Regions from separate parts of the Streptomyces sp. NPDC091280 genome, predicted to be linked through region 1. Evidence: riboswitches for the same ligand, from Rfam matches in the RefSeq annotation. Region 1 holds a riboswitch; each other region holds the start of a gene.
What was found. A riboswitch is a leader RNA that binds a small molecule or an ion and turns the genes downstream of it on or off. The one in region 1 is predicted to bind cobalamin.

Region 1 (3,265 bases):
CACCGGCCGGCTGTCTGCTGGCGGCCACGCCGGGCCTGCTGATCGGCCGGGTGCAGCCGGTCCTGCCGCTGCTGGCGCTCGGCCCGCTGATGGCCGCCACCTTCCTGGGCGCCCGCCGGACCCTCCTGGTCTGCTGCTGGACGGTGCTGCTCGCGCTGGCGGCGGGCCTCGGCTCGGACGCGCAGCTGAACGCCGGGTTCGCCGTCCGCTGGGGCGCGCTGCTGGTCGGCTGCGCGTGCGGTGTGTACGCGGCACGGCGGCACGGCCGGCTGCGGGCGCGGCTCGCGGAGGCGCGGGAGGTGGCCCGGATCACCCAGGAGGCGATCCTGCGGCCCGTCTCCCGCACCCTCTCCGGCACCCAGGTCAGCACCCGCTACCACTGCGCGCACCCCGAGTCCTCCGTCGGCGGCGACCTGTACGACCTCGCGGTGACGCCGTACGGTCTGCGGGTGCTGGTCGGGGACGCGCGCGGGCACGGGCTCGACGCGCTGCGGACGGCCGCCGACACACTCGTCGGGTTCCGTGAACTCGCCTCTACGGCACCGGACTTGACGACCCTGGCGAAGGCGCTGGACGCCCGGCTGGCGCCCGGTCTCGGTCCGGAGGACTTCGTCACGGCGGTGCTGGCCGAGTTCGGTCCCGGCGAGGTGCGGCTCGTCAACTGCGGCCATCCGGCGCCCCTGCGCTCCGGGCAGCGCCTGGAACTCCTCGAACCCCGGGTCCCGGCACTGCCGTTGGGACTGTGCCCGGACCCGCAGCAGTACCGGGTCCGTCTCCAGCCCGGCGACCGCCTCCTCCTCTACACGGACGGCCTCACCGAGTCCCGCGCCCTCGACGGCACCCCGTTCGCCCTGCTCACCGAGTGCGCGACGGCGCTGAGCGAACCGACACCGGACGCGGCACTGCACGCCCTGTACGAACGCCTGCTCGCCCACACCGGCGGACCGCCCACCGACGACCTGGCACTGGTCCTGTGCCAGCCGACGGGGGTCGGGGCGGGGGCGCCGGTCCGGGTCTGAGACCGGTTCCGGACCGGACCGGCCGTCGACCGGCTCCGGCCGGCCTGGTGACCGCACGACCGCGGCCGGGCACCCCCTCCCCACAGCCGACACCCAGGTTCCCCGTAGAGTGACCGGGTCGTCATCACACCCGTACGGGGGAAAGCCGGTGCAATTCCGGCGCTGACCCGCAACCGTGATCCGTCCCTCCGGGGCCGGTGAGCCGGACCGCCCCGTACGGTACGTGACCGGCTCGCACGCGCCGTCGAGGAATACGGAGCCGAGCCGCCCGGGGGTGTTCCCGTGCTGCCCTGCTCCCCGTAGGGGAAGGCATCCGCCGATCATGAACGTCCGCCGCAGCGCCGCGGCCCTGGCCGTCGGCATCACCGTCACCGTGAGCGCCGCGACACCCGTCGCCGCCGCCGGTCCGTCCCCGTCGCCCTCCGTCGCGATACCCGCCGGGCTCTACGGCACCTCCGACCCCACCTACGACGGCGTGTGGCGTCAGTCCCTGGCCCTGCTCGCGCAGGACGCGGTGGGTGTGCGGCCCGCCGACAGCGCGGTGGCGTGGCTGGCCGGGCAGCAGTGCGCCGACGGGGCCTTCGCGGCGTTCCGGGCCGACCCCGGCAAGGCGTGCGACGCCAAGGTCGTGGTCGACACGAACAGCACGGCCGCCGCCGTACAGGCCCTCGCGGCGCTGGCCGGTTCCCACGACGCGCGGGTGGCCAGGGCCGTCGCCTGGCTGAAGTCCGTCGAGAACCCGGACGGCGGCTGGGGATACTCCCCCGGCGGTGCCAGTGACGCGAACTCCACCGGCGTCGTCATGGACGCGCTCGGCGCCGCCGGAGTGACCGTGCCGAACGTCCGGAAGGACGGGAAGTCCCCCTACGACGCTCTCCGGAAGCTGGCGCTGCCCTGCGACGGCGGTACGGACGCGGGCGCCTTCGCCTACCAGCCGGACAAGAAGGGCGGGCTGGTCGCCAACGCGGACGCGACGGCCGCCGCCGTGCTCGGCCTGGCCGGCCAGTCGCTCGCCGGGAGCCGGCGGGACGACGCCGGGGCCCCCGCGGACTGCGCGCGGCCGGACTCCGGCGCCTCCGGGACGACGCTGAGCCGCAACGGCGCCCGCTGGCTCACCCGGGCCCTGGCCAAGGACGGCCACCTCACCACGGCCCTCCCGGGCGCCGAGCCGCAGCCCGACTACGGCAACACGGCCGACGCGGTCGTCGCGCTGTCGTCGCTCGGCCTGCACGACCAGGCCGCGAAGCCGCTGCGCTGGCTGGAGACCCACGCGAAGGCGTGGGCCGCGCGGGGAGGTCCGGCCGCCTACGCGCAGCTCGTGTTCGTGGCGACCACCGCGAAGGGCGCCGACGTCCACGACTTCGGCGGCCAGGACCTCGTCTCCCTGCTGAACGCGACCGGCCCGGAGGTCAGGGCGGCCTCCGACGGCAACGATGGTTCCTCGGAGGTCGCTTGGGCGGTCGGCGGCGCTCTCCTGGTCGTGGCCGCGGCCGGTGCCGTGCTGTTCGTCCGTGGCCGCGGGCGTGGGCGGCAGCAGTGACCCGCCGCCCCTCCCCCGTCCGCGTCCCCGTCCTCCTGCTCACCGCGCTCGTGCTCGCCGTCGCCGCCAACTCCCCCGCCCAGGCGGCCGGTTACCGCTACTGGTCGTTCTGGGACCGCACCGGCACCCACTGGACGTACGCCACCCAGGGCCCCGCCACCAGCCGTCCCGCCGACGGGGACGTGCAGGGCTTCCGCTTCGCGGTGAGCGAGGACTCGGCCGACGCGCGGCAACCCCGGGGCCCGGCAGTCGACTTCACGTCGATCTGCGCCAAATCCCCGGCCGTGGACGGGAAGAAGCGCGTCGCTCTCGTCATCGACTTCGGCACGGCGTCCGACGCGCCCTCCGAGGAGACCCCGCCCGCCCGCCGTACCGCCTGCGCCACCGTCTCCCCCGACGCCACGACGGCAGAGGCGCTCGCGGCGGTCGCGAAGCCGCTGCGCTACGACCCGAACGCCCTGCTGTGCGCGATCGACGGCTACCCGGACCAGGGCTGCGGGGAACAGACCACCCCGGCACACCACGAGGACCACGCGCTGGGTCTGACGGCGAGCGCGGCGGTCATCGCGCTGCTGGCCGCGGCGGCGGTGTGGCAGGCCCGCAGGCGCGGACATGCGTGAGCGGAGCGGGCCCGACTCCATCCACCCGGGCGCCTGGTGGACCTGGTCCCTGGGGCTCGCCACCGCCGCCACCCGCACCACCAACC
Region 2 (3,265 bases), on a different contig from region 1:
GATACGCCTCCCGGTCCGCCGCCCGCAGCGGAAGGGTCTCGCGTAGTGCCGGTTCGTCGACCTGGATGACCGAAGTCCCGGCCGCCTCAAGGTCGTTCACCTCGTCGCGCAGGGCGAGGGCGACCTGCCGGGCGGTGTCGCCGAGCGGCTGGTCGTCGCGCACGAAGGACCAGGCGAGCATGGTGACCGGCCCGGTGAGCATGCCCTTGACCGGGCGCGCGGTGAGCGACTGGGCGTACGTCGTCCAGCGGACCGTCATCGGCTCGGGGCGGGAGATGTCACCGGCCAGGATCGGCGGCCGGACGTAACGGGTGCCGTAGGACTGGACCCAGCCGTGCCGGGTGGCGAGGTAGCCGGTGAGCTGCTCGGCGAAGTACTGGACCATGTCGTTGCGTTCGGGCTCGCCGTGCACCAGGACGTCGAGGCCGGTCTTCTCCTGGAAGGAGACCACCTCGCCGATCTCCGCCCTGATGCGCTCCTCGTACCCGGCCGTGTCGATCCGGTTCGCCCTCAAGTCGGCGCGGGCGGTGCGCAGTTCGGCGGTCTGCGGGAAGGAGCCGATCGTGGTGGTCGGCAGCAGGGGCAGACCGAGCCGCGCCCGCTGGGCGGTGGTCCGCTCGCCGTACGGCTGCGAGCGGCGGGCGTCGGCCTCGGTGACGGCGGCGGCACGGGCCCGTACGGCGGGGTCCCGGGTGATCGGGGAGCCCGCGCGGGAGGCCAGGTCGGCGCGGTTCGCGGCCAGTTGGGCGGAGATCGTGCCGGTGCCCCGGGCCAGGCCCTGGGCGAGGGTGACGATCTCCCGCGTCTTCTGCCGCGCGAACGCAAGCCAGCGCAGGAGCTGCGGCTCGATGTCCCGCTCGGCGGCGGCGTCGAGCGGGACGTGCAGCAGGGAGCAGGAGGCGGCCACGTCGACCCGGTCGGCGAGACCGAGCAACGTGCCCAGTACGGCAAGGGACTTGGTGAGGTCGTTGACCCAGATGTTGCGGCCGTCGACCACTCCGGCGACCAGCCGCTTCCCGGGCAGCCCGCCCACCGCGGCCAGGGCGTCCAGGTTGGCGGCCCCGGCCCCGGTGAAGTCCAGCGCCAGCCCCTCCACCGGAGCCTTCGCCAGGACCGGCAAGGCGTCGCCGAGCCGGTCGAAGTAGGAGGCGACCAGCAGCTTCGGGCGGTCGGTGAGCGCGCCGAGGTCGCGGTAGGCGCGCTCGGCGGCGTTCAGTTCGGCCGGGGTGCGGTCCTGCACGAGCGCGGGCTCGTCGAGCTGCGCCCACTCCGCGCCCGCCGCCCGCAGATCCGCCAGCACCTCGGCGTACACGGGCAGCAGCCGGTCCAGCAGGGTCAGCGGCTCGAAGTCGGCGGGCGCGTCGGGCGCGGGCTTGGCGAGCAGCAGATAGGTGACCGGGCCGACGAGGACCGGGCGGGCCGTGAGCCCCAGCGCGAGCGCCTCACGGAACTCGCCGACCTGCTTGCCGGAGTCGGCGGTGAACACCGTGTCCGGCCCCAACTCGGGCACCAGGTAGTGGTAGTTGGTGTCGAACCACTTCGTCATCTCCAGCGGCGCCACGTCCTGCGTGCCGCGCGCCATCGCGAAGTACCCGTCCAGCGCGTCGAGTTCGACGGCGGCACGGAGGCGGGCGGGGATCGCGCCGACCATGACGCTGGTGTCCAGGACATGGTCGTAGTACGAGAAGTCGCCGGTCGGCACTTCGTGGAGGCCGGCCTCGGCCAGCTGCCGCCAGGTGGCGCGGCGCAGTCCGGCGGCGGTGGCCCGGAGGGTGTCGGCGTCGACGCGGCCCTTCCAGTAGCCCTCGATCGCCTTCTTCAGTTCCCGGTCCGGGCCCTGGCGGGGGTAGCCGTACACGGTGGCGCGTGCTGCCGCGGCTGCGGTCTTGGTGGTCACGGAGATCTCCTTCGCGAGATGAATCCCTGAGATCCCGGACGACGGGACGAGGGCGCGAAGGGATGACGGACCGGACGGCGGCGGTCGGGTGACCGTCCGTCCGGTGTGTTCGCCGACCCGCCCACGAGGTCACCGGGATGTCCGCGCGCGAACAGGTCGCGTACGGGCAACGGGCAGGTCTTCGGACTCGCGGGCCCGCCCTCCGGAAACCGGAGGACACCTACTGGCCGTCGCTTCCCAGGCCCGGTCTGTTCGGGTCCAGTGCTTATGACGGCGGTCGTTCCCACTCACCGCTGCGGGGCAGTCCCGGATTCCCACCGGGTTCCCTCTTACGACGCATCCCGCCTGGCGGACGGGGCGAACCAGCTGCGTGCACCAGCCTAGAGGGTGCGGGGCGGATACGTCGATCTTCGGGCCGTCGGCCGGCCGCTCAGCCGGACCCGGATCCGAAGGCCCGCAGGATCTCCTCCGCCGCCACGGTCGCCGTCAACTCGCCTTCCCGCACCCGGCGTTCGAGATCCGGCGCCAGCGCCCGCACCGCCGGATCGGCGTGCAGCCTGCCCAGCAGCTCGTCGCGGACCATCGTCCACGTCCAGTCCACCTGCTGCGCACGGCGTTTGGCGGCCAGCCGGCCCGTGGAGTCCAGCAGCGACCGGTGCTGTTCCAGGCGCTCCCACACCGTGTCCAGGCCGGTGCCCTCGCGGGCGCTGCAACTCAGCACCGGTGGGGTCCAGGCGGCGTCGGCGGGGTGCATCAGCCGCAGCGCGCCCGCCAACTCCCGTGCCGCGCCCCGCGCGTCGCGCTCGTGCGGGCCGTCCGCCTTGTTGACGGCGATGACGTCCGCCAGTTCCAGGACGCCCTTCTTGATGCCCTGCAACTGGTCGCCCGTGCGGGCCAGGGTCAACAGCAGGAAGGAGTCGACCATGTTGGCCACGGCCGTCTCGGACTGGCCGACGCCCACCGTCTCGACCAGGACGACGTCGTAGCCCGCCGCCTCCATGACCACGATCGACTCCCGGGTCGCCTTCGCGACGCCGCCGAGCGTGCCCGCGGTGGGGGAGGGGCGGACGAAGGCCGCCGGGTCCACGGCCAGCCGCTCCATGCGGGTCTTGTCGCCGAGGATCGAGCCGCCCGTCCGGGTCGAGGACGGGTCCACGGCGAGGACCGCGACCCGGAACCCGAGCGAGGTGAGCAGCGTGCCGAAGGCGTCGATGAACGTCGACTTGCCGACGCCCGGCACCCCGCTGATGCCGATCCGCCGCGCCTTGCCGCTGTGCGGCAGCAGCTCGGTCAGCAACTCCTGTGCCATGACGCGGTGTTGGGGCCTGGTCGACTCGACGAGGGTGATGGCGCGGGCCACCAGGGCCC
Region 3 (3,265 bases), on a different contig from region 1:
GTGGCCGCCCCGATCGTCGCGGGTGTCGCGGCGATGCTCGCCACCAGGTTCTCGTACGCGCTGAGCCGCGGCGCGGACGGCAAGGCCGCCGACAAGGGCTTTCGCGTCGGCCAGATCGCCTCGGCCGGCCTGGTCTCACTGGCCCACGGCACGAACGACGCGCAGAAGACGATGGGCATCATCACCCTCGCGCTGATCGCCGGCGGTTCCATCGCCCCCGACTCGGACCCGCCCACCTGGGTCATCCTCTCCGCGGGCCTCGCCATCGCGATGGGCACCTACATCGGCGGCTGGCGCATCATCCGCACGATGGGCAAGGGCCTGACCGACCTCCGGCCCCAGCAGGGCTTCGCCGCCCAGACCAGTGCCGCCGCGGTCATCCTGGCCTCCTCGCACATCGGCTTCTCGCTCTCCACCACGCACGCCGTCTCCGGCTCCGTGATGGGCGCGGGCCTCGGCCGCAAGGGCGGTGTCGTCCGCTGGTCGACCGCCACCCGGATGTTCGTCGCCTGGGGTCTGACGCTGCCGGCCGCCGCGCTGGTCGGCGCGCTCGCCGAGTCCGTGACCGACCTCGGCGACTGGGGCACCGCGTTGGTGGCCGTCTTCCTGGTCGCCTCCAGCGCCGGCATCTGGCTGCTCTCCCGCCGCCAGGTGGTCGACGCCTCGAACGTCAACGAGTTCGAGGAGCCGGCCGGTGTGGTCACCGCGGCCATCGCCGCCGTCACCCCGCCCCCGTCCGTCGCCCTCTCCGAGGGCCTCACCGCGACGATCCCCTCGCCGCCCGTGAGCCCCGCCCCCGCCTCCGCGGCGCCCGACACGGCCACCCCGCCGGCCGCCGCGGTCTGAGTCCTCGAACCCCGTCGGCAGGAACCAGCAGGAACCAGAAGGAACGAATCAGCATGGACATCGACTGGGCAGCCCTCGGCTCCGTCTTCGGCGTCAGCCTCGTGGTCACCGTGGCCCTCGTGGCCGTCTTCACCCTCGGCATCACCGCCCTCTCGCGCCGCGAACGGGCCACCGCCCAGGGCGACTCCGCGACCCTCGCCCTGACCGGCGCGTACGCCTGCTTCGCGGCCTGCGTGGCGGCGGTGGCGTACGGGATCTACATCATCGTGGCCTGACCGGCCGCCAGTTGGACCCACGTGGGGTGCGGGACGGACACCGTCCCGCACCCCACGTGCGCGTGGCCCCTCCGACGCCCCGCGTGTGGGCCTCAGCACACTCCTCCCCCGCAGGTCAACGGCAAGTTGACGCCCCTTCCAACCCCGTGGTGGACTGCCGGGGCCATGTACGGCGGCAGGAGAGGAAGCCGGTGCGAATCCGGCGCGGTCCCGCCACTGTCACCGGGGTAGACAACCCCGGGAGCCAGGAACTCTCACCGCCGGTCTCGTCGAACCAGGGCGTGGACACCCTGAGTGAGGACATATCGCCATGCTCGGCTGCCGTTCGAGGTCCCGTACCAGCTCAGCGAACGCCCCAGCGACCGCCCCAGTGTCCGACTCGGCGACCGTAGCGACCGGCTGAGCCGATGCGTGCCGATCGCGTCTTCGCGTACGGCGCCGCCGCCGGCCTCCTCGGTGACCATCTGCTCGGCGATCCCCGCCGCGGTCATCCGGTCGCCGCGTTCGGCCGCGCCGCCGGTGCCGTGGAACAGCTGCTGTGGCGCGACCACCGAGGCTGGGGCGCCCTGCACACCGCCGTGTGCGTGGGCGGCGCCGTCTCCCTCGCCACCGTGGCCACTTCGGCCCTACGACCGTCCCGTACGGCCTCTGCCGCCCTCACCGCCGCCGCCACCTGGGCGGTCGTCGGCGGGACCTCCCTCGCGCGCGAGGCCGGGATCGTCGGCCGGGCGCTGGAGGCCGGTGACATCGAGGCCGCCCGCGCCCGGCTCCCGCACCTGTGCGGGCGCGACCCGCAGGCCCTCGACGCGGACGGGATCGCCCGCGCCGTAGTCGAGTCCGTGGCCGAGAACACCTCCGACGCGGTGGTGGGCGCCCTGGTGTGGGGCGGTGTCGCGGGTGTCCCGGGTCTGCTCGGCTTCCGGGCCGTGAACACCCTGGACGCCATGGTCGGGCACAAGTCGGCCAAGTACCGCCGCTACGGCTGGGCTTCGGCCCGTCTCGACGACGTGGCCGGCTGGCCCGGCGCCCGCCTCACCGCCGTCCTCGCGACGCTCGCGGGCGACGACCCGCGCGGAGCGGTACGCGCCTGGCGCACCGACGCCCGCCGGCACCCGAGCCCCAACGCCGGTCCCGTGGAGGCCTCCTTCGCGGGCGCCCTCGGCGTACGGCTGGGCGGCACGCTCTCCTACGGCGGCCGGGTCGAGCACCGGCCCGTGCTCAACGGCGCCGGCCGGGCCGTCGCCGTGGCGGACATCGACCGAGCCGTACGGCTGTCCCGGCGCGTCGGCTGGCTCGCGCTCGGGGTCAGTGTCGCCGGGCGGCTGCTGCTGAAGGGACCCAAGTCATGAGCGGCGGCGGGCTGTTGGTCGCGGGCACCACCTCGGACGCCGGGAAGAGCGTCGTCACCGCCGGGATCTGCCGGTGGCTGGTGCGGCAGGGCGTGAAGGTCGCGCCGTTCAAGGCGCAGAACATGTCGCTGAATTCGTTCGTGACGCGCGAGGGTGCCGAGATCGGCCGGGCGCAGGCCATGCAGGCGCAGGCCTGCCGGATCGAGCCGACCGCGCAGATGAACCCGGTCCTCCTCAAGCCGGGCGGCGACCGCAGCAGTCAGGTCGTGCTCATGGGGAAGCCCGTGGGCGAGATGAGCGCGCGCGGCTACCACGGTGGCCGGCAGGAGGCGCTGCTCGGCACCGTGCTGGACTGCCTGGCCGAGTTGCGGGGCACGTATGACGCGGTGATCTGTGAGGGGGCCGGCAGTCCGGCCGAGATCAATCTGCGCCGGACCGACATCGTCAACATGGGGATCGCCCGGAACGCCGGACTCCCCGTACTGGTCGTCGGGGACATCGACCGCGGCGGTGTCTTCGCCTCCTTCTTCGGGACCGTCGCGCTGCTCTCCCCCGAGGACCAGGCGCTCGTCGCCGGGTTCCTCGTCAACAAGTTCCGGGGCGATGTCTCGCTCCTGGAGCCGGGGTTGGAGATGCTGCGCGGTCTCACCGGGCGGCGTACGTACGGTGTGCTGCCGTTCCGGCACGGGCTCGGGATCGACGAGGAGGACGGGCTCCGGATCTCGCTGCGCGGGACCGTCCGCGAGTCCAGCACCGCGCCGCCGGTCGGCGCGGACGTGCTGCGGGTCGCGGTCT

Region 2: it holds a riboswitch for cobalamin, as region 1 does, so the genes downstream of both, metE (5-methyltetrahydropteroyltriglutamate--homocysteine S-methyltransferase) here and ACIQPR_RS29180 (prenyltransferase/squalene oxidase repeat-containing protein) in region 1, are expected to answer to the same signal.
Region 3: it holds a riboswitch for cobalamin, as region 1 does, so the genes downstream of both, ACIQPR_RS32485 (cobalamin biosynthesis protein) here and ACIQPR_RS29180 (prenyltransferase/squalene oxidase repeat-containing protein) in region 1, are expected to answer to the same signal.

The regions. Positions count from the first base shown of each region.
Region 1 covers NZ_JBIVUZ010000010.1:151,392-154,656, forward strand. The annotation lists gene ACIQPR_RS29175 (PP2C family protein-serine/threonine phosphatase) at 1-1,019, shown strand, start outside; cobalamin riboswitch at 1,118-1,249, shown strand; gene ACIQPR_RS29180 (prenyltransferase/squalene oxidase repeat-containing protein) at 1,342-2,559, shown strand; gene ACIQPR_RS29185 (SCO2322 family protein) at 2,556-3,179, shown strand; gene ACIQPR_RS29190 (CbiQ family ECF transporter T component) at 3,172-3,265, shown strand, end outside.
Region 2 covers NZ_JBIVUZ010000004.1:285,928-289,192, forward strand. The annotation lists gene metE (5-methyltetrahydropteroyltriglutamate--homocysteine S-methyltransferase) at 1-1,897, opposite strand, end outside; cobalamin riboswitch at 2,052-2,279, opposite strand; gene meaB (methylmalonyl Co-A mutase-associated GTPase MeaB) at 2,328-3,265, opposite strand, start outside.
Region 3 covers NZ_JBIVUZ010000011.1:395,874-399,138, reverse strand. The annotation lists gene ACIQPR_RS32495 (anion permease) at 1-846, shown strand, start outside; gene ACIQPR_RS32490 (hypothetical protein) at 900-1,121, shown strand; cobalamin riboswitch at 1,254-1,396, shown strand; gene ACIQPR_RS32485 (cobalamin biosynthesis protein) at 1,529-2,470, shown strand; gene ACIQPR_RS32480 (cobyric acid synthase) at 2,467-3,265, shown strand, end outside.